DNA from 2 places in the Bacillus carboniphilus genome. Region 2 is predicted to be linked to the other one. Evidence: a T-box and tRNA genes for the amino acid it is inferred to sense, from the RefSeq annotation. Region 2 holds a T-box; the other holds one or more tRNA genes.

Region 1 (4,720 bases), 1.5 Mb from region 2:
CTGAACTTCACCCTGGACATGGGTAGATCACCTGGTTTCGGGTCTACGACCCTATACTCTATTCGCCCTACTTAAGACTCGCTTTCGCTACGGCTCCGCCTTATCAGCTTAACCTTGCATAGGATCGTAACTCGCCGGTTCATTCTACAAAAGGCACGCCATCACCCGTTAACGGGCTCTGACTACTTGTAAGCACACGGTTTCAGGATCTCTTTCACTCCCCGCCAGGGGTGCTTTTCACCTTTCCCTCACGGTACTGGTTCACTATCGGTCACTAGGGAGTATTTAGCCTTGGGAGATGGTCCTCCCTGCTTCCGGCAGGATTCCTCGTGTCCCGCCGTACTCAGGATCCACTCTGGAGAGAATGAGATTTTGACTACAGGATTGTTACCTTCTCTGATGGGCCTTTCCAGACCTCTTCATCTATCTCATTCCTTTGTAACTCCGTATAGAGTGTCCTACAACCCCAAGAGGAAACCTCTTGGTTTGGGCTAATTCCGTTTCGCTCGCCGCTACTCAGGAAATCGCATTTGCTTTCCTCTCCTCCGGGTACTTAGATGTTTCAGTTCCCCGGGTGTGCCTTCCATATCCTATGTATTCAGATATGGATCCTACTCCATTACGAGTAGGGGGTTTCCCCATTCGGATATCTCCGGATCAAAGCTTACTTACAGGCTCCCCCCGAAGCGTTTCGGCGTTAGTCCCGTCCTTCATCGGCTCCTAGTGCCAAGGCATCCACCGTGCGCTCTTTCTAACTTAACCGTTAGAATTTATTACATCGACTTTAAAAGTCATAAATCACAATTTTGATGTCTTGTCATTTCGTTATTTAATTTTCAAAGAACGAAGTCTTTCTGTTTGAGAGATGATCTCTCAAAACTAAACAAACCAAGAAGCGTCCTTACGTTTTTGTCTCGAAAGAGACAGTTTTCCTTAGAAAGGAGGTGATCCAGCCGCACCTTCCGATACGGCTACCTTGTTACGACTTCACCCCAATCATCTGTCCCACCTTAGGCGGCTGGCTCCCTAAAAGGGTTACCCTACCGACTTCGGGTGTTACAAACTCTCGTGGTGTGACGGGCGGTGTGTACAAGACCCGGGAACGTATTCACCGCGGCATGCTGATCCGCGATTACTAGCGATTCCGGCTTCATGTAGGCGAGTTGCAGCCTACAATCCGAACTGAGAATGGATTTTTGGGATTGGCTTCACTTTGCAGCTTCGCTGCCCTTTGTTCCATCCATTGTAGCACGTGTGTAGCCCAGGTCATAAGGGGCATGATGATTTGACGTCATCCCCACCTTCCTCCGGTTTGTCACCGGCAGTCACCTTAGAGTGCCCAACTGAATGCTGGCAACTAAGATCAAGGGTTGCGCTCGTTGCGGGACTTAACCCAACATCTCACGACACGAGCTGACGACAACCATGCACCACCTGTCACTTCGTCCCCCGAAAGGGAACCTTCTATCTCTAGAAGTAGCGAAGGATGTCAAGACCTGGTAAGGTTCTTCGCGTTGCTTCGAATTAAACCACATGCTCCACCGCTTGTGCGGGTCCCCGTCAATTCCTTTGAGTTTCAGTCTTGCGACCGTACTCCCCAGGCGGAGTGCTTAATGCGTTTGTCGCAAAGACTAAAGGGCGGAAACCCTCTAACACTTAGCACTCATCGTTTACGGCGTGGACTACCAGGGTATCTAATCCTGTTCGCTCCCCACGCTTTCGCGCCTCAGCGTCAGTTACAGACCAGAGAGTCGCCTTCGCCACTGGTGTTCCTCCACATCTCTACGCATTTCACCGCTACACGTGGAATTCCACTCTCCTCTTCTGCACTCAAGTTCCCCAGTTTCCAATGACCGCTCGCGGTTGAGCCGCGAGATTTCACATCAGACTTAAAGAACCGCCTGCGCGCGCTTTACGCCCAATAATTCCGGACAACGCTTGCCACCTACGTATTACCGCGGCTGCTGGCACGTAGTTAGCCGTGGCTTTCTGGTTAGGTACCGTCAAGGTACCGCCCTATTCGAACGATACTTGTTCTTCCCTAACAACAGAGCTTTACGATCCGAAAACCTTCTTCACTCACGCGGCGTTGCTCCGTCAGACTTTCGTCCATTGCGGAAGATTCCCTACTGCTGCCTCCCGTAGGAGTCTGGGCCGTGTCTCAGTCCCAGTGTGGCCGATCACCCTCTCAGGTCGGCTACGCATCGTCGCCTTGGTGAGCCGTTACCTCACCAACTAGCTAATGCGCCGCGGCCCATCTGTAAGCGATAGCTAAAAGCCACCTTTCAACTTTAGACTAGGTAGTCTTAAGGTTTATCCGGTATTAGCCCCGGTTTCCCGGAGTTATCCCCGTCTTACAGGCAGGTTGCCCACGTGTTACTCACCCGTTCGCCGCTAACTTGATGGAAAGCAAGCTTTCCATCAAGTCCGCTCGACTTGCATGTATTAGGCACGCCGCCAGCGTTCGTCCTGAGCCAGGATCAAACTCTCCGATAAAATGGTGTCAGATTCAATCTGATCATTTTATGAGTTTGCTAACTCATGGTTGTTTCAAAAAAATTTGACGCTTTTGGTTTGTTTAGTTTTCAAAGATCATTTTTGGTGGAGCCTAGCGGGATCGAACCGCTGACCTCCTGCGTGCAAGGCAGGCGCTCTCCCAGCTGAGCTAAGGCCCCATTATATAATTTAATCATGGTCGGGAAGACAGGATTCGAACCTGCGACCCCATGGTCCCAAACCATGTGCTCTACCAAGCTGAGCTACTTCCCGCTAATGGCGCGCCCGAGAGGAGTCGAACCCCTAACCTTTTGATCCGTAGTCAAACGCTCTATCCAATTGAGCTACGGGCGCTAAATGGTGCCGAGGGCCGGACTTGAACCGGCACGGTAGTCACCTACCGCAGGATTTTAAGTCCTGTGTGTCTGCCAATTCCACCACCCCGGCATGGGGAATGATCTTGGAGCGGAAGACGGGATTCGAACCCGCGACCCCCACCTTGGCAAGGTGGTGTTCTACCACTGAACTACTTCCGCGTATCATAATGCGGGTGAAGGGAGTCGAACCCCCACGTCACAAGGACACTAGATCCTAAGTCTAGCGCGTCTGCCAGTTCCGCCACACCCGCGAAATTCAAAATGGTGAGCCATGAAGGACTCGAACCTTCGACCCTCTGATTAAAAGTCAGATGCTCTACCAACTGAGCTAATGGCTCTAAAAAAACTCGTGGTGCCGGCAAGAGGACTTGAACCCCCAACCTACTGATTACAAGTCAGTTGCTCTACCAATTGAGCTACACCGGCGTATAAAAAGTGAACTATTATTTGATTTTTCTTTCTTAAAACGTCATCCCGACTTCTATTAGTTTATTCAAGATGTTGTTCAGTCGGTATGCTGAAGCTTACTCTATGAAGCCTATTCGGTCGTGCTCTACCAGTTGAGCTACACCGGCGTATATAGCCAGACCTTACGGTCTTTGTTTTAAATATTATCAGATAACAATTTCATTTTAAATGGTGGAGGATGACGGGATCGAACCGCCGACCCCTTGCTTGTAAGGCAAGTGCTCTCCCAGCTGAGCTAATCCTCCAATGCTTGGCAACGTCCTACTCTCACAGGGGGAGACCCCCAACTACCATCGGCGCTAAAGAGCTTAACTTCCGTGTTCGGCATGGGAACGGGTGTGACCTCTTTGCTATCGTCACCAAACATAGGGTTTACGGCTTTTGATAAACGGCACATTTTTTTGTCATCTTCTTTCGTCAACGTCGTCACGTACTGGAGTTACCTCCTCGGTTTCCTCAGTTGATTCCTCAAACTGCTTGTTTCTCAAAACCCTTTTATTTCTTATGTAGGTTTCTTTTGAATAGGCGCATTTTTTTTGTCATCTTCTTTCGTCAACGTCGTCACGTACTGGAGTATGCTCCTCGGTTTCCTCAGTTGATTTCTCAAACTATTTGCCTCTCAAAACCCTTGTCCCATTTTAGAGGGACAAAATATATTATACTTATTTTTAAGATAATATCAAGCGTTTTTTTCAAAAGAAAATTCATTCTTTCAAAACTAAATAACGAAGTGTGACAAGAATCGCATGTGTGTGGTTAAGTCCTCGATCGATTAGTATTCGTCAGCTCCATGTGTCACCACACGTCCACCTCGAACCTATCAACCTGATCATCTTTCAGGGATCTTACTCTATTGCTAGATGGGAAATCTCATCTTGAGGGGGGCTTCATGCTTAGATGCTTTCAGCACTTATCCCTTCCGCACATAGCTACCCAGCGATGCCTTTGGCAAGACAACTGGTACACCAGCGGTGCGTCCATCCCGGTCCTCTCGTACTAAGGACAGCTCCTCTCAAATTTCCTGCGCCCACGACGGATAGGGACCGAACTGTCTCACGACGTTCTGAACCCAGCTCGCGTACCGCTTTAATGGGCGAACAGCCCAACCCTTGGGACCGACTACAGCCCCAGGATGCGATGAGCCGACATCGAGGTGCCAAACCTCCCCGTCGATGTGGACTCTTGGGGGAGATAAGCCTGTTATCCCCGGGGTAGCTTTTATCCGTTGAGCGATGGCCCTTCCATGCGGAACCACCGGATCACTAAGCCCGACTTTCGTCCCTGCTCGACTTGTAGGTCTCGCAGTCGCCTCCCTTGTGCCTTTACACTCTACGAATGATTTCCAACCATTCTGAGGGAACCTTTGGGCGCCTCCGTTA
Region 2 (16,567 bases):
CTACAATTTCTGCTGGAATTTCTAGCTTATCGATATTATTTACTTCATAATCTGCTTTTAAATATATTTTTAGAGATGAGCTTTCTCCATTTTCATCCGTTATTTCAGAAATGACGTTTGTCTTTAGATTAGTTAAATGAAAATGCTCATTATATTCAAGTTTATACTCTATCTCACTTAACGTATCGAATTCCATAGACATACCATTTGCTGCATATGTTTGCTCTAAAAAGTCAAAGATTCTTTTGTCATTTAAGTCACTATTATCTAGTGTTAACGTGTATGTCCCACTTTCTTCTTCCATGTTGAATAAATCAATATGGTCATTTAAAACTTGATTATATAGTTTATAGGATTCCATTACATCACCCTCGGATGTATCATACACTTCTTCTCTCGGTCCCGAAATCCATCGACCTTCTCCTGGAACTAAAATGTACCCTAAATCCTCACCTAGATAAATTTCCATATCACCATCAACAGTTGACATATCCATATGCATAACATTTGGTTCTGCTGTAACATCTACCTCCATATTAAAAGAGGTGGAGAAGTCTTGACTATTCGCTTTAATAGTGGTTTTCCCTTCAACAATCGACTTTACACTCGCTAATTCCACTTGTGTAATTTCATCTACTAATTCTTCTTTTGTCATTCCATTTTTTTTCGTTTGGCTTGTTTCTTTTTTTTCACTCGAACCATCAGATGAAGCTTCTTCTCCTGAATCACAAGCTACTAAGCTAACACAGATTGCTAAAACTAACATAAAAACGTTCTTTTTTTTCATTCCTTCAACTCCTAACAAATTTCCACTAATCAAGTATACACAATCTCAACTATAAAATTATTACTTTTTCTCATTTGGTTACAAAAACCAATAAACTGGTTAAATAATCCATAGAAGAAACGTCTAGAAATCTACTCTACACGTTTCTTCTATCGTCATTCATCTATAAATTTATCTGGATGCTTTTTCATTTGGTTGATCGTTGCTTCAACTAACTCTATTGGAAATGAATAGCTTCTATCTTCATTTTCTTTTTGAAAAGATATATCATAACGCTCAACACCACGATTGATAGAAATATTCGAAACAGCAAACTGTTCTTTTAGCATTTCAGCAAATAATCGTTCTGTATCGACAGCCGCTTGATCATGTGGCCACTGATCCGTGACTAATTTAATGGACAACCAATTGTAAAAAACATCTTGTAAAGAGTTCATGCCCCGCTCTCTTGGTCCCCTCTCTTTGATAAATAAAGACGAATTTTATAAATAATAAGTATTAACGCTGCCACTACTAATCCTTCTGCAACTGGTAAAAAGATCCCTAAAAAGGTTAAAACCGTGCATCCTAACGCAAGAAAAAGATAAATAACGGCCGCTTTTAATATAGGTAACCTTTTTGCAAATCCTAGTTTAAAAACGATAATCGATAAAACCAATATGGTAAAGTATAAATACCACATACCCAATTCAGGTTGTTCATCAACTCTATACAAACTAGAAAAAAATGATAACCTTTGAGAAACATTTGTACTCACAATAATCCTCCTTTATTTTTATTCGTAGAGGTTTAATTTCAGTATATCTCTATTTGAAATTCAAGCCAATAAAAAAGAAAAAGAAAGGCTATCTCAATGATAGAAATCATCATTAAGACAACCCTTTAATTACATTCCAGCTAGTTTTTTCTTCTTCGCTTGTTTTTCACGCTCGTTTTTATCTAAAATTTTCTTTCTTAAACGAATCGACTCTGGTGTTACTTCGCAATATTCATCATCATTCAAATATTCTAGTGCTTCTTCTAAAGACATAATTCTTGGACGTTTAATGCCCACTGTTTGATCCTTAGTAGCTGAACGAATATTTGTTTGTTGTTTTGTTTTAACAATATTAACGACAAGATCATTTTCCCGAGTATGCTCTCCAACAATCATCCCTGCATACACTTCTGTACCTGGTTCAACAAAAATCGTTCCGCGATCTTCAACTGCTTGAATACCATAGGCAGATGATTTTCCATTTTCCATTGAAACAAGAACCCCTTGTCTTCTTCCTCCAATTTGACCTTGCTGAAGAGGTTGATAACTGTCAAATGTATGATTAATGATTCCATATCCTCTTGTAATAGACATAAACTCAGTGGAATAACCAATAAGTCCTCGAGATGGTACACTAAAAATTAAGCGCACTTGACCGTTCCCATTATTAATCATATCTAACATTTCACCTTTTCGTGATCCTAAAGACTCGATGACAGATCCTACATTTTCTTCTGGAACATCTATTTGCACTCGCTCAAATGGTTCACATTTAACTCCGTCCACTTCACGAATGATGACTTCAGGTTTTGATACTTGCAATTCAAATCCTTCACGACGCATATTTTCAATAAGGATTGATAAATGTAATTCACCGCGACCTGATACAATCCAAGCGTCTGGTGAATCAGTAGGGTCTACACGCAAACTAACATCTGTTTGCAATTGCTGCTGAAGACGCTCTTCAATTTTGCGAGCAGTTACGAATTTTCCTTCTCTTCCGGCAAATGGACTGTTATTAACAACGAACGTCATTTGTAATGTTGGCTCATCAATGCGAAGTACTGGAAGTGCTTCTTGATGCTCTACAGGACAGACCGTTTCTCCTACATTAATATCTTCCATACCAGATACAGCAATTAAGTCTCCCGCATGTGCTTCATTAATTTCTACTTTTTTCAGTCCTTGAAAACCAAACATTTTGGTTACACGGAAATTTTTTGCTGTTCCATCCAACTTCATTAAGGAAACTTGCTGTCCTACTTTCATTGTTCCTCTAAATACACGGCCAATCCCAATTCTACCTACGTAGTCGTTATAATCAAGTAAAGCTACTTGGAATTGAAGTGGCTCTTCACGATTATCAACTGGAGATGGCATGTTTTCAACGATCGATTTAAATAAAGCTTCCATATTCTCATCTTGCTTGTCAGCATCAATACTTGCTGTCCCATTAATTGCGGATGCATAGACAACTGGGAACTCAAGCTGATCTTCATTTGCATCAAGTTCAATGAAAAGCTCTAACACTTCATCAATGACTTCTTCTGGACGTGCAGATGGTTTATCAATCTTATTCACTACAACAATCGGTGTTAATTGTTGCTCTAACGCTTTTTTCAATACAAAACGCGTTTGTGGCATACAGCCTTCATAAGCATCGACAACTAATAAAACACCATCGACCATTTTCATAATACGTTCCACTTCACCGCCGAAATCAGCGTGTCCTGGTGTGTCTAATATATTGATGCGCGTGTCTTTGTATTGCACAGCGGTATTTTTCGCTAATATCGTAATCCCACGTTCACGCTCTAAATCATTTGAATCCATTGCTCGTTCAGCTACTTGTTCGTTATCTCTAAACGTTCCTGATTGATGAAGCAATTGATCCACTAACGTCGTTTTTCCATGGTCAACGTGAGCTATAATCGCAATATTTTTAATATCTTCTCTTAACTTCACTTTTTCATCTCCAATACTATTCATTAACCGTACAGTATTATATCATAGATAGAAGAAATAAAAATCTTTTTCATTCGTCTATACAAATAAATAACATTTTATTTGACGCAAAAGGGGTCATTAGTATGAAAAAAATCAATGGATTATTATTATTTTTAGCATTTTTAGGAGCAACATTTATGGTTGCTACTGGAATCGCCGTTGGTGAAGGTAGTGTTTTAGGGGTTATTGCCTCCATTATTGGAATAATCGTTGTATTTGGAAGTGGATTTACATACAAGAAAAAACTTAGAGAACAAGGGAGGTTGTGAGGTTTCTTCAATCGTTATTATTAATATTTACGCTAATTCTAAAGTCAGGTGGAGAAAAAAGTGTGATTCAATTGCCCCTCACACTTTTTTCTTACCATAGTAGTCTATTTTTAGGACTACGAAGATAATCTTTAGCTTTATTAATAGCAATCTGATAAAGCCACGTTTTTAATGAAGAATTCCCCTTAAACTGATGATATTTTTGCGAAAAAGTAATAAACGTTTCTTGAACAATATCTTCTGCTGAAGTCCAATTTTTCACATATGAATAGACTAATTTTAATAATGACGTTCCATGATCTGTCATCACTTCCCGTAAGAATTTTTCATCAATGTGATCATTCAATTCTTTCCACCTCCTTAAGCCAACTAATCCTTTAGACGAGTAATCCTTAGATAGGTGACAAAATTCTCAAAAAATAAAAGCACCCTTAAAGGATGCTAGCAAGTTTTTATTATATATTGTTCTTACTCACTCTTATACTTTCCCTTTATATATTTCTCCACAATCTCACCATGTATCGAGGAATTTGCTCCAAATACGCTATTCGTTCCTAACATGTTAAGAGGCTTTCCATCTAATGTGGTCACTTTCCCTCCCACTTCTTCAATCAATACCAATCCCGCAGCAATATCCCAAGGTGCGAGTCTCATTGTAATGTAACCATCTAAGATCCCAGCGGCTATACTCGCAAATTCGATAGCTGCAGATCCATAAGAACGAGTACCACGGACATCGGTGACTAAAGGAGTAATACAGTAGGATCAATTCTCCTATTCTTTGTAATCCATGTAGCATTCAACGATAAAATGGATTCATGTAATTTAGTTTCTTGTAAATTTGGTAATTTACGATCATTTAAAAAAGCTCCGTTCCCTTTAAGGACATGAAACATTTCATCTCGGACAACATCATAAATAATCCCGATCTTACCCACTCCATCTTCATAAATACCAATAGAAATGGCAAAATTTCGTTGTTGATGGACAAAATTCATCGTCCCATCAATTGGGTCAATAATCCAAACAATCCCGTCTAATGAGCATAATTCATGTCCACAAACTTCTTCTCCTAATATTTTATGAGTTGGGAACTTTTCCTCTATTCGTCTAATAAAAAACGTTTCTGTTTCTTTATCCATATTAGTCACTAGATCATTAACATTTGATTTTGTTTCAATGGTTAATGATTCAGAGAAAGACTCTTTTATTCGATCACCTGCTTCTTTTACCCAATTACGAGCGATTTGATAAACTTCTTCCCAATTCGTCATTTATGTAAACCCTCATTTCCTTATACTAAAAAGATTATAACATCCTTACTATAATATAAACATTTCGGTCAAAGTCTTAATAACAGTTAAAACAAAAATCAACAAAGCAGGCCCTTCCTTTCAGTAATAGGATTGGCCTGCCATTTCATATTAGACACTTATTATATACTAATTAAACTTATTCTTTCACCATAAGCCATTTTTCTCGTAACGCTTCCAGTTTATCAAGGGTCGTTTGCTTTTTATCGGTATCATTTTCTTGCATTGCTTCGAATAATGTGGCAAGCTCATAATCAATTTCAAGCCTTATGATTCCTATTTGATCACCATTTGGCTGCTTATAGTTTCCATTCTTAACTTTTTCCATCCTTTAACGCCCCTTTCTTTTTATTATATCATAAATTCAAAATAAACAAAAAATTCTGTTTCATTTTTTTAAATACCGATGAGTTGGATCCTTTCTAAAATCGTTACTACTTTGGACATACTATAGACTATACTAAAAAGAAGAGTACCTTCTCTAAACTAATAAATCATACAAGAAGAAAGAAGGCATATAAAATGAAATTTGAAGGTTTTACAAAAGAAGATTTTGATACGTTTACCGTAGATGGACTGGATGAACGAATGCAATTAATAAAGGACCGAATCCAACCAAAGTTTTCACTTATTGGAGAGGAATTATGCGAAGATCTTTCAGCAGCTCTTGGAAATGAAATGTACTTACATATTGCCAAACATGCGAGAAGAACAAAGAATCCACCGAAAGACACGTGGTTAGCTATTTGCGAGAACAAACGAGGGTATAAACAGCATCCTCATTTCCAAATTGGGCTTTGGGACGATCACTTATTTATATGGTTAGCATATATTTATGAAGCTCCGAATAAACAACAAATAGGTAAAACGTTTCTTGATGATTTTTCTCTTCTTCTTGAAACCATTCCAACTGATTATAAAATTTCAAAAGACCATACAAAAAACCAAGCCTTAACTATGACCGAAGAAAACTTAAAACAAACATTAACTCGATTTTATGAAGTGAAAAAAGGAGAATTTTTAGTTGGAAGACAAATTCAAGCAGGAGATCCAATTTTGGAAGATGGCAAAGCTCTTATAAACATTGCAAAGGAGACCTTTCACACCTTATTACCAATCTACAAATTATCATTAATCTATTGATTTTTTTTTGATTTCATGTTAATTAATTAAGTGGAAGATTATTAGCACTCAAAAAGCGTGAGTGCTAATAATGTCGATCATTGCTAAAAACGAAGGGAGAATGACAATGGCAATTAAACAATTTGAGGCTGAATCAAAAAGACTTTTAGAATTGATGATTAATTCAATTTATTCACATCGAGAAATTTTTCTTAGAGAATTAATCTCAAACGCTAGTGATGCGATTGACAAGATCTACTACAAGGCGTTAACAGATGACACGATCGAATTTAAAAAAGATGATTACTACATAAAACTTACGATTGATAAAGAAAACAGACTGTTAACCATTACAGATACAGGTATTGGAATGACTGAAGAGGAGCTTCAAAATAACCTTGGGGTCATTGCAAAAAGTGGTACCTTCTCATTTAAAAACGAAAATGAGATAAAAGACGGCTACGACATTATCGGTCAATTTGGCGTTGGGTTTTATTCCTCCTTTATGGTTGCTGACGAGGTTACGGTCATAACAAAGGCTTTAGGTAGTGAGCAAGCGTACAAATGGCATTCTCATGGAATCGATGGTTATACCATAGAAGGCTGTGAAAAAGTGGATGTTGGTACTGAAATCACTTTGAAAATTAAAGAAAATAGTGAAGAGGAAGAATTTGATGACTACTTAGAGGAATACCGAATTAAATCTATTGTTAAAAAATATTCTGATTTTATTCGTTACCCAATTAAGATGGAAGTTACAGAAAGCAAACTAAAAGAAGGTAGCGAAGATGAGTATGAGAAGGTGCAAGAAGAACAAACCGTCAATAGCATGGTCCCGATTTGGAGAAAAAACAAAAGCGAATTAACAGATGAAGATTATGAAAATTTCTATTCTGAAAAACATTATGGTTTTGATAAACCTTTAAAACATGTTCACATTAGCGTTGATGGTGCGGTTCGTTACCAATCTATTTTATACATTCCGAAAGAAACACCTTATAACTATTACACAAAAGAGTTTGAAAAAGGATTAGAACTTTACTCTAATGGCGTGTTAATTATGGAGAAATGTCCTGATCTTCTTCCAGATTACTTTAGTTTCGTAAAAGGAATGGTGGATTCTGAAGACCTATCTCTCAATATTTCAAGAGAAATTTTGCAACATGATCGCCAGTTAAAATTGATTGCTAAAAACATTAAAAAGAAAATTAAAAGCCAACTCCTTTCTTTGCAAAAAGATGAGAGAGACAGCTACCTTGATTTCTTTGAATCGTTCGGAAGACAGTTGAAATATGGGATTTACAGTGATTTTGGAGCGAATAAAGATGATCTCCAAGATTTAATCATGTTTTATTCTTCTAAAGAAAAAGAACTAGTAACACTAGATGAATATGTTTCAAGAATGCCAGAAGAACAAAAGTACATTTATTTCGCCTCTGGTGAAACATATGAACGAATTGATAAATTGCCCCAAACAGAACTTGTAAAAGATAAAGGATTTGAAATTTTATACTTCATTGATGACGTCGACGAGTTTGCCATCAACGTTTTAGGAAGATATAAAGAGAAAGAATTCAAATCTGTTTCAAGCGGTGATTTAGGAATTGAAGCGGATGAAATCGTTGAGGATGAAGAAGAAAAAGATCAAAATGAAGAATTGTTCAGTGAGATGAAATCCGTTCTATCTACTAAAGTAAAAGAGGTAAAAGCTTCAAAACGACTAAAGAGCCACCCTGTTTGTTTATCAACAGAAGGACAAATCTCGATTGAAATGGAAAAAATTATGCAATCCATGCCTGATAATCCGAATATGAAAGCCGATAAGGTTCTTGAAATAAACTTGAATCATAAAGTATTTGGTGCGCTAAAAGATACTTTTAAAAACGACAAGCAAAAATTCGAGCTTTATACAAACATTTTATATAATCAAGCGCTTTTAATTGAAGGGTTACCATTGGAAGATCCTGTTTCCTTCACAAATAACATTTGCGAAATTATGGAATAAGCAACATTAAAACTTACAAGCAAAGGGTGCAACTGTTGTGCACCCTTTGCTTTTCATATTACACCTCTACATTTTTTCAGGTGCTTGAATTCCTAATAATCTTAGCCCTTCTTTCAGGACCACTGTCACTGCATATACAACTAGTAACTTCGTCTGTTTGTTTTCCGAATGTAAAATGTTCACTTTTCCATAATATTTGTTGAACGCTTGTGAAAGATCAATGATATACTTCGCAATTCGGGAAGGGTCATAGATCTCATAAGCCTTGTGAACAACACTAGGAAACTCGGTTAATAAAGTAATGATAGGCCATTCATCGTTCCAACCATTCATACTCTCTATAGTGAATGTTTCTAGATGCCAATGGGCTTTTCGTAAAATAGAACAACCTCGAGCGTATGTATATTGTACATATGGTCCTGTTTCTCCATCAAATCGAACCATATCTTCTAAAGAAAACTCTACATCATTTAAGCGGAAATTTTTTAGATCATGAAAAACAATGGCCCCTACTCCAACCATTTTTGCAACCTCTTCTTTATTTTCCAGTTGCGGATTTTTTTCTTCAATATTTTTTAAGGTCATATTAATTGATTGATTTAACACTTCTTCAAACAAAACAACTTTACCTTTACGAGTCGACATCTTTTTTCCGTTTTTTAAAATTAAACCGAAAGGAATATGAATGAGATCCTCTGACCAACGGTATCCCATCTTATTTAAAACTACCTCTATTTGCTTAAAATGTAAGCTCTGTTCATGTCCCACTACATATATTGACTGATAAAATTGATACTGTTCTTTTCTATATAGAGCTGCTGCAATGTCTCGAGTCGCATAGAGAGTCGCACCATCTGACTTTTTAATTAAACATGGGGGGGAGGTCTTCTTCTTCAAGTTTTACTACCATAGCTGAGTCAGATTCTTCTAATAACCCCTTTTCATCCAGTAAACGAACAATACGTTCCATTTTATCATTGTAAAAGGATTCACCAGCACAAGAGTCAAAATGAACATTCAATAGTTTGTATATTTTTTCAAATTCTTTTAATGACTCTTCTCTAAACCATTTCCATAACTCAACCGCCTCATAATCCCCCTCTTCTAGTTTTTTAAACCAGCTTCTCCCCTCACAAGCTAACCCCTCATTTTTTTCCGCTTCATCATGAAATTTCACATACAAATTGAATAGTTCTTGAATCGGATTCTTTTTGACCTCTTCTTCTGTTCCCCACTTTCGATATGCATACATCAACTTTCCGAATTGTGTTCCCCAATCCCCTATATAATTAATTTTAAAGGGTTTAAAGCCACATTTCTCTAGGATTAAAGAAATAGAATTACCTATAACAGTAGAACGTAAGTGCCCCATTGAAAAAGGCTTCGCAATATTCGGAGAGGACATATCGATCGTAATCGTTTGATTTTCCCCGAAATTTTGATTACCGTAGCTCGATTTTTTGTATCGGATTTCATTTAGCGTTTGCTCAGCTACTAATTTCTTGTTCAAAAATACATTTAAATAAGGACCTACCACTTCGAGTTCATTAAATAATGGGGAAGCAATACTTTCCTTTAATTCCTCTGCGATGACGGAAGGTGCTTTTTTAAATTTTTTAGATAAAGAAAAACAAGGAAAAGCTAAATCTCCATGTTGTGAATTTTTAGGTCTTTCAATAAGTGATAAAACTTCATTAGGAGTAACGTGATTCTCTATCTTACTGTGAATGATTTTTGCCAATTCTAGTTTAAACTGTTCCATCATAATCCTCCTTTAAATTAAAAAAACCCCCGCCTCTTAAATTTAATTAAGAGACGAGAGTTTGCTCCCGCGGTACCACTCTAGTTGTTCCATGTGAACCAGCTTCAAATACGTAACGAGTATGACCCGGCATCCTCTACACATTTCAAGGATACTTCTCCAAAGTGCGCTTCATTAATGAGGAAGCATTAGGCTCTCACCACCCCTAATTCGCTATAACTTCCTTTTCCATTAACTACTCTCTTTATCAATGAATGAATGTATGTAATTATTTTATGGTTAATCTTACAACAAGAAAGCAAGTCTGACAAGTTATTTTTTATGTTCAAGTAGTTCAAATAAGTTAACATAATAAAATTATGGTTAATTCTCTACCTTGAGTTTTGATGTTGTTTCTTAATCTTGAATCACATGGAAATCAGTTCTCCATCATTCATTTTTCTTGCCTTTTCTACTACACGATAAGTAGAAAAACCACTTTCCTCTTCAAATTGGTTCGTAATCTTTTTTTCCTCTGCTTTACTTGGAACGATTTTTTTAAATTTTTTATAGAGATTCATTAACTTTTCCCGTTGTATCCCTGTTTCATACGCCTTTTCAATCGCTTCGAAAAATGTGACCACATCAATCACCTCATCTGTCGTCCATTCAAAATCAATCGGATAGGAATAATCTTTTTTCATTTATTTCACTTCCATTCGTCTTTTATCGACTCCGCTTTTTTGATCATTGTTTCAATAAGTGTATGAACAGTGGGAATATCGTGGATAAGACCCAATACTTGTCCTGCCCATGCGAAGCCTTCCTCTATTTTACCATCATATATGTAGGTTTTATTACGTTCTCCACTAATGTACTCTTTTATTTCTTCATAACTAGAGTTTTTAGTTTCAAAGTCAATAATTTTTTCCGTCCATTGATTTTTAATGGCTCGTGCCGGTGTTCCTAAAGATCTTTTAATCACGACGGTATCTCTCTCATCCCCATTCACTAGTGTCTCTTTATATAATTGATGCGCATGAATACATTCTTTTGTTGCAATAAATCTTGTACCCATCTCTATTCCTTCAGCCCCAAGAGCAAACGCTGCAAGGAGACCCCTACCATCTCCAATCCCTCCCGAAGCAATCACCGGAATTGAAACGGCATCGACTACTTGAGGAATGAGTACAAACGTCCCAGTATCATCTCTTCCTAAATGTCCTCCTCCCTCTTGACCAACAACCATTACAGCGTCCGCTCCTAGTTGCTCTGCTTTCTGTGCTTGTCTTTTTTGATGAAACTAAGACGAGTTTCTTTATGGTTGTTTTCTCTAATTCTTTTAAAATAGAAGCTGGGTTTCCACCAGTCATACTAATTACTGGTACTTCCTCATTAATCGCTGCCTCCAGTAAATGTTGATAAGGTCGACCATGTTGTCCAATTGCAAAGTTAACGCCAAATGGATTGTTTGTTTTCTCTCTTACTCTATTAATTTCTTTTCTTAATAAGTCAGGCGATCCTAAAGACATGGCTGTTATTTGCCCAAGTCCACCTGCTTTACTAACGGCTGAAGCTAATTCTGAATAGGCTAAATAGGCAAGGCCCTCTTGAACAATCGGATATTTAATATTTAGTAATTTGGTAATTCTTGTATTCCACATTCATAAATCACCTCTCCAATTAATCTTCTTCACATATTATTCTATTTCCTTTGTCGGTCAAAAAGTCATATATCCAAATATACTTCATAAAATAAGTACAAGTAGAGTACTATTTTAAACTCTAATGAAGAATGTACCTAAAAAGGGTGGTTTAATGAATATACAAGAAGAAATAAAACTTTTAAGATATCAAATCAGGTTGCTACACATGATGAATAAAAATAAATCCTTCCCCTTCTATACTTTTGTCTTAACTCATAATATCACGGAGGAACAAGTGAATGTATTATTGTCTGTCCTGACAATTTTTGAACACAAATATTTGACTAAGGATTCAAAAGATCAGAAGTTTTCTGAAGAAGACAAGAAAATAATTGAAGATTCTCTTTTATCATTTGAAGAGTTAAAACAAGCGGATATATGCCTTTATGATTTTGAAAATCAATTAAAGAAAATTTTCACAGAAAACACATTTGATTATAGACATTTATCCATGTCTTTAGTTAAGCAAGGAGTTCATGAAGAATTATTAACAAAATTGTATGAAATGAAATAATTATTCTTTTAAATATCACCTCTTTGCCCAATAACCAGGGCTTTTTTATTTTTTCTTCTTTTCAATTGATAGGTGAAAATGCTATAATTCTTTTGCTTTTAATTGATGCATTGTTTAAAGTTATTTATCAACAATAAGATCAAGAAATGTTTTTACTATTAGAAGGTGGGAAAATAATTGTCACAATACGAAACACCCTTATTTACAGGGCTTTTACAACATATAAACAAAAATCCGATTCAGTTCCATATTCCTGGACATAAAAAAGGTGCAGGGATGGACCCTCAATTTACAGAATTTATCGGGGAAAATGCTCTTGCAATGGATTTAATAAATATTGGTCCTTTAGATGATCTTCATGCACCACATGGGATGATCAAGGAAGCTCAAACGCTAGCTGCGGAAGCATTTGGTGCAGACTACTCATTTTTTTTCTGTACAAGGAACAAGCGGCGCGATTATGACGATGGTCATGACGGTTTGCGGACCTGGGGACAAAATCATCGTTCCAAGAAATGTCCACAAATCGGTCATGTCCGCTATTGTTTTTTCAGGGGCAATCCCTATCTTCATACATCCAGAAATTGATGATGAATTAGGCATCTCACATGGAATTACGATAGATGCCGTTGAAAAATCTCTTAAGCAAAACCCTGATGCAAAAGGCTTATTAGTAATTAATCCAACCTATTTTGGTGTATCTGCCAATTTAAAAAGAATTGTTGAGCTTGCTCATGAATATAATATCCCGGTACTTGTTGATGAAGCACATGGAGTTCATATTCATTTTCATGATCAATTGCCCTTATCAGCCATGCAAGCAGGAGCCGATATGGCTGCCACGAGTGTTCACAAACTCGGTGGATCTATGACACAAAGTTCAGTATTGAATATTAAAGAAGGGTTTGTCACTCCCGAACGTGTTCAAGCCATTTTAAGTATGTTAACAACAACTTCAACATCGTATTTACTTTTAGCATCTTTAGATGTAGCAAGACGAAGACTTGCAATTGAAGGAAAAGAATTACTCGATCAAACAATCTCTTTAGCAAATAATACGAGAACGAAAATTAATCAAATCCCTTTAATTAATTGTATTGGAGAAGAGATTCTTCAGAAGAGAGCAGCTCATGATTATGATCCTACTAAGCTCATTATATCTGTGAAAGAGCTTGGCATAACAGGTTATGATGTCGAGATATGGTTGCGAGAAAAATATAATATCGAGGTAGAGCTATCTGACCTTTACAATATTTTATGTATTATCACTCCAGGAGACCGTAAAGAGGACACAGAGGTATTAGTTGAAGCCTTAGCTAAACTTTCTAAGGAAAATATTCAGCCCTCAATGGAACAGAGAAAAACAAAGGTGTTGCTCCCCCTGATATTCCCGTTCTCTCTTTAACACCTAGAGATGCTTTTTATGCAGAAACTGAGAGTATTCCTTTTGAACAATCAGCTGGAAGAATTATTGCTGAGTTTATAATGGTTTATCCGCCTGGAATCCCAATTTTTATTCCAGGAGAAATCATTACAGAGGATAACTTAAACTATATAAAAGAAAACATTCAAGCGGGACTACCTGTTCAAGGTCCCGAAGACCCCTCGTTAAATCATTTAAAAGTGATCAAAGAACATAGAGCAATAAAATAAGAAAGGCGCAAGCGCGCGTCTAACGAGGACAACTAGGATCTATTAAAAAATAAGAAGCATTCAACTTTTAGTGGCTGAATGCTTCTCTTCCCTTTGTTTGACCCTGAAAATTTTTTGCTTTATAACTCGTCAACGTGAGTTTCGACACATTGGTCATGACTGTCTTCACATTTCCCATAAAGAACCGTTACTTTTTCATCTTCAAAATGACTAACCGTGCTATTACAATGTTGACAAACAATCGTTCCCATTCCATCTACCCCTTTACCACTTTTTAGATTACTATTTTTCCTCTCAAACGACTGACCTACAACACTATTTAACTTTAACTATATAATAATGTATCACATTTACTTCGTCAAGCCCAAATTGTATAACACATTAAAGGAAAAGCGGAAGCGCACGTTTATCGATAAAATACAAGTGAAACCTCATTATAATAAATGGAACAGTAAAGTTTACAGGCTGTATTAATTGAATAATAATTTCCATTGTATTACAATGAAACTATTAAAATGAGAGTAGGTGTCAACCTATGCAGCAATCCTACATTATGCTTTGTGATCATAATGAAACTGTAACAATTAATAAGATTACAGAATTACTACACCACTACAAAGAAATAACAAATAAACTAAGTAAACAGTTAAACTGGGAATATGAACCTCGTGCGTTTCCATACACCATTAAAATAAGTCATACTGATCAAATTATTCTAGAAGCTACATCCCTTCCATATAAAAAAATCTTCATAGAACTTTCTCCTAAAAGAAATCAAACTGGCCATATGATTCAATTTACATTAACGGAAGAGTCTACTTTTGCAGATAAAGGAAAAGCAAATGAGCTTATTAAGATTATTGGGAAAAAATTAAAAGGCAAAATCGTTTTATTTAATGGGAGGACCATTCGTGATTACATGTGATATTGTTATATCTTTCACTATTCAAAAAACGATAAAATCTTATCATTTTTGTAACAAATAGGTTACAAAAAAAGGATTTTGTAGAAAACATGGTAAAATTGGATTACAAGCATCCAAATAGGAACGTATTAATAAGCAAAAAGCTTTTTATTTTTTACGTTTATCACTATTCCATATTATTATATAAATTTTTGTTTTCTTTAAGATAACATGCTTCGATATACATATACTAGGATGATTGGATAGATTAAATGAGGTGAATCACGCATGGACCGTTTTTTTATCCCTTTGATTGCCATAGCTATTATTTTATCAGGCTGCAACGATCAAAAACTTGCTAAAACGAACGACACTCATGAAATTGTTTATTATCGTTCAGATAGTCACGATAATATAGTTTATGACGAAGCTCTAATTGACATAAAAGATCAATACCCTAAAGAAGTAAGTATTGAAATTTTTTATGAAAATCAATTAGAAGAAGACCCTTACCATGTAAAGACCTTTCCTTCTTTATACGTTGTAAAAAATGAAGAAGTCCTTGTAAAAATAAGAGGTGAGATAAAAGAAGAAAAAGAAATTATTGAAAAAGTGCAGCAAATACTTGTCCCAGAAAAAGAATCACAAATAGAAAGTAATAAATGAGAATTCGTATAACTTTATACGAGCTACGTTTGACTATATGACAAAAAAGGCAGAAACTTAAGTTTCTGCCTTTTTTGTGATTATTTTATAATATGAACAGGGTTCCCAATAGCAACCTCTGCTGCTTCCATGGTGATTTCACCAAGAGTAGGATGAGCATGAATGGTTAGAGCAATATCTTCTGCTGTCATACCAGCTTCAATCGCTAATCCTAATTCCGCAATCATGTCAGATGCGTTAGGTCCCGCAATTTGCGCACCAATTAAAAGCCCATCTTCTTTACGAGTTACAAGCTTTAAGAATCCATCTGTTGAATTTAAAGAAAGCGCACGGCCGTTAGCTGCAAACGGGAACTTAGAAGTAGCTACATCTAAACCTAAATCTTGTGCTTCTCTTTCTGTATACCCAACTGAAGCTAATTCCGGCTCAGAAAACACAACTGCAGGTATTCCATGATAGTCGATTTCGGAAGCTTCTCCAGCAATCGCTTCTGCCGCAATTTTCCCTTCATAAGATGCTTTATGAGCTAGAGGTGGTCCTTCAACAATATCTCCAATAGCATAAATGCTTGAAACACTCGTACGACATTGTTTATCAATGTTTACAATTCCTCTTTCAGACATTTCAACACCGACTTGATCTAATCCAAGTTCATCCGTATTCGCTTTTCTTCCAACCGTAACGAGAACATAATCCGCTTCAACTGTTTCTTCTTTTCCATTCACTTCATATGTTATAACTACGCCATCTTCTGACTCTTGAACACCTTTAGCCATGGCTTTCGTAAAGATTTCGACGTTCCCTTTTTTCTTCAGGTTACGCTTCACTATTGAACTCATTTGTTTTTCAAAACCTGATAATATATCATCAGCAGCTTCTAATATAACAACTTCTGTATCAAAATTAGCATATGCTGTACCAAGTTCGGTTCCGATATATCCGCCACCAATGACAACTAGCTTCTTCGGAATTTCCTTTAAGTTTAATGCACCTGTAGAATCAATTACGCGCTTCGAAAACTTAAAGTTAGGAATTTCAATTGGGCGTGAACCAGTTGCTATAATTGCATTCTTAAACTTATATGTTTGAGCAGAGTTTTCATCCATCACACGTACTGTGTTCT

What was found. A T-box is a leader RNA that pairs with one kind of tRNA and senses whether it is charged. The one in region 2 lies ahead of argS (arginine--tRNA ligase), so its partner is inferred to be a tRNA-Arg.
Region 1: it encodes a tRNA-Arg, which carries the amino acid that the T-box ahead of argS (arginine--tRNA ligase) is inferred to sense. The anticodon was not compared.

Annotation. Positions count from the first base shown of each region.
Region 1 is NZ_CP129013.1:2,785,714-2,790,433, reverse strand. It holds rRNA gene LC087_RS14270 (23S ribosomal RNA) at 1-762, opposite strand, end outside; rRNA gene LC087_RS14265 (16S ribosomal RNA) at 938-2,496, opposite strand; tRNA gene LC087_RS14260 (tRNA-Ala) at 2,600-2,675, opposite strand; tRNA gene LC087_RS14255 (tRNA-Pro) at 2,693-2,769, opposite strand; tRNA gene LC087_RS14250 (tRNA-Arg) at 2,774-2,850, opposite strand; tRNA gene LC087_RS14245 (tRNA-Leu) at 2,855-2,943, opposite strand; tRNA gene LC087_RS14240 (tRNA-Gly) at 2,958-3,032, opposite strand; tRNA gene LC087_RS14235 (tRNA-Leu) at 3,042-3,124, opposite strand; tRNA gene LC087_RS14230 (tRNA-Lys) at 3,136-3,211, opposite strand; tRNA gene LC087_RS14225 (tRNA-Thr) at 3,224-3,299, opposite strand; tRNA gene LC087_RS14220 (tRNA-Val) at 3,511-3,586, opposite strand; rRNA gene rrf (5S ribosomal RNA) at 3,590-3,705, opposite strand; rRNA gene LC087_RS14210 (23S ribosomal RNA) at 4,094-4,720, opposite strand, start outside.
Region 2 is NZ_CP129013.1:726,319-742,885, reverse strand. It holds gene LC087_RS03720 (DUF6612 family protein) at 1-787, opposite strand, end outside; gene LC087_RS03715 (hypothetical protein) at 943-1,224, opposite strand; gene LC087_RS03710 (YlaH-like family protein) at 1,221-1,544, opposite strand; gene typA (translational GTPase TypA) at 1,674-3,509, opposite strand; gene LC087_RS03700 (DUF5325 family protein) at 3,635-3,820, shown strand; gene LC087_RS03695 (sigma-70 family RNA polymerase sigma factor) at 3,912-4,166, opposite strand; partial or broken gene LC087_RS03690 (inositol monophosphatase family protein) at 4,289-5,094, opposite strand; gene LC087_RS03685 (hypothetical protein) at 5,273-5,461, opposite strand; gene LC087_RS03680 (DUF1054 domain-containing protein) at 5,656-6,276, shown strand; gene htpG (molecular chaperone HtpG) at 6,383-8,260, shown strand; partial or broken gene argS (arginine--tRNA ligase) at 8,327-10,022, opposite strand; T-box leader at 10,069-10,282, opposite strand; gene LC087_RS03665 (UPF0223 family protein) at 10,430-10,705, opposite strand; partial or broken gene LC087_RS03660 (NAD(P)H-dependent flavin oxidoreductase) at 10,711-11,665, opposite strand; gene LC087_RS03655 (hypothetical protein) at 11,943-12,221, shown strand; partial or broken gene LC087_RS03650 (aminotransferase class I/II-fold pyridoxal phosphate-dependent enzyme) at 12,399-13,874, shown strand; gene LC087_RS03645 (GapA-binding peptide SR1P) at 13,994-14,125, opposite strand; gene LC087_RS03640 (DUF1885 family protein) at 14,410-14,799, shown strand; gene LC087_RS03635 (hypothetical protein) at 15,067-15,444, shown strand; gene lpdA (dihydrolipoyl dehydrogenase) at 15,525-16,567, opposite strand, start outside.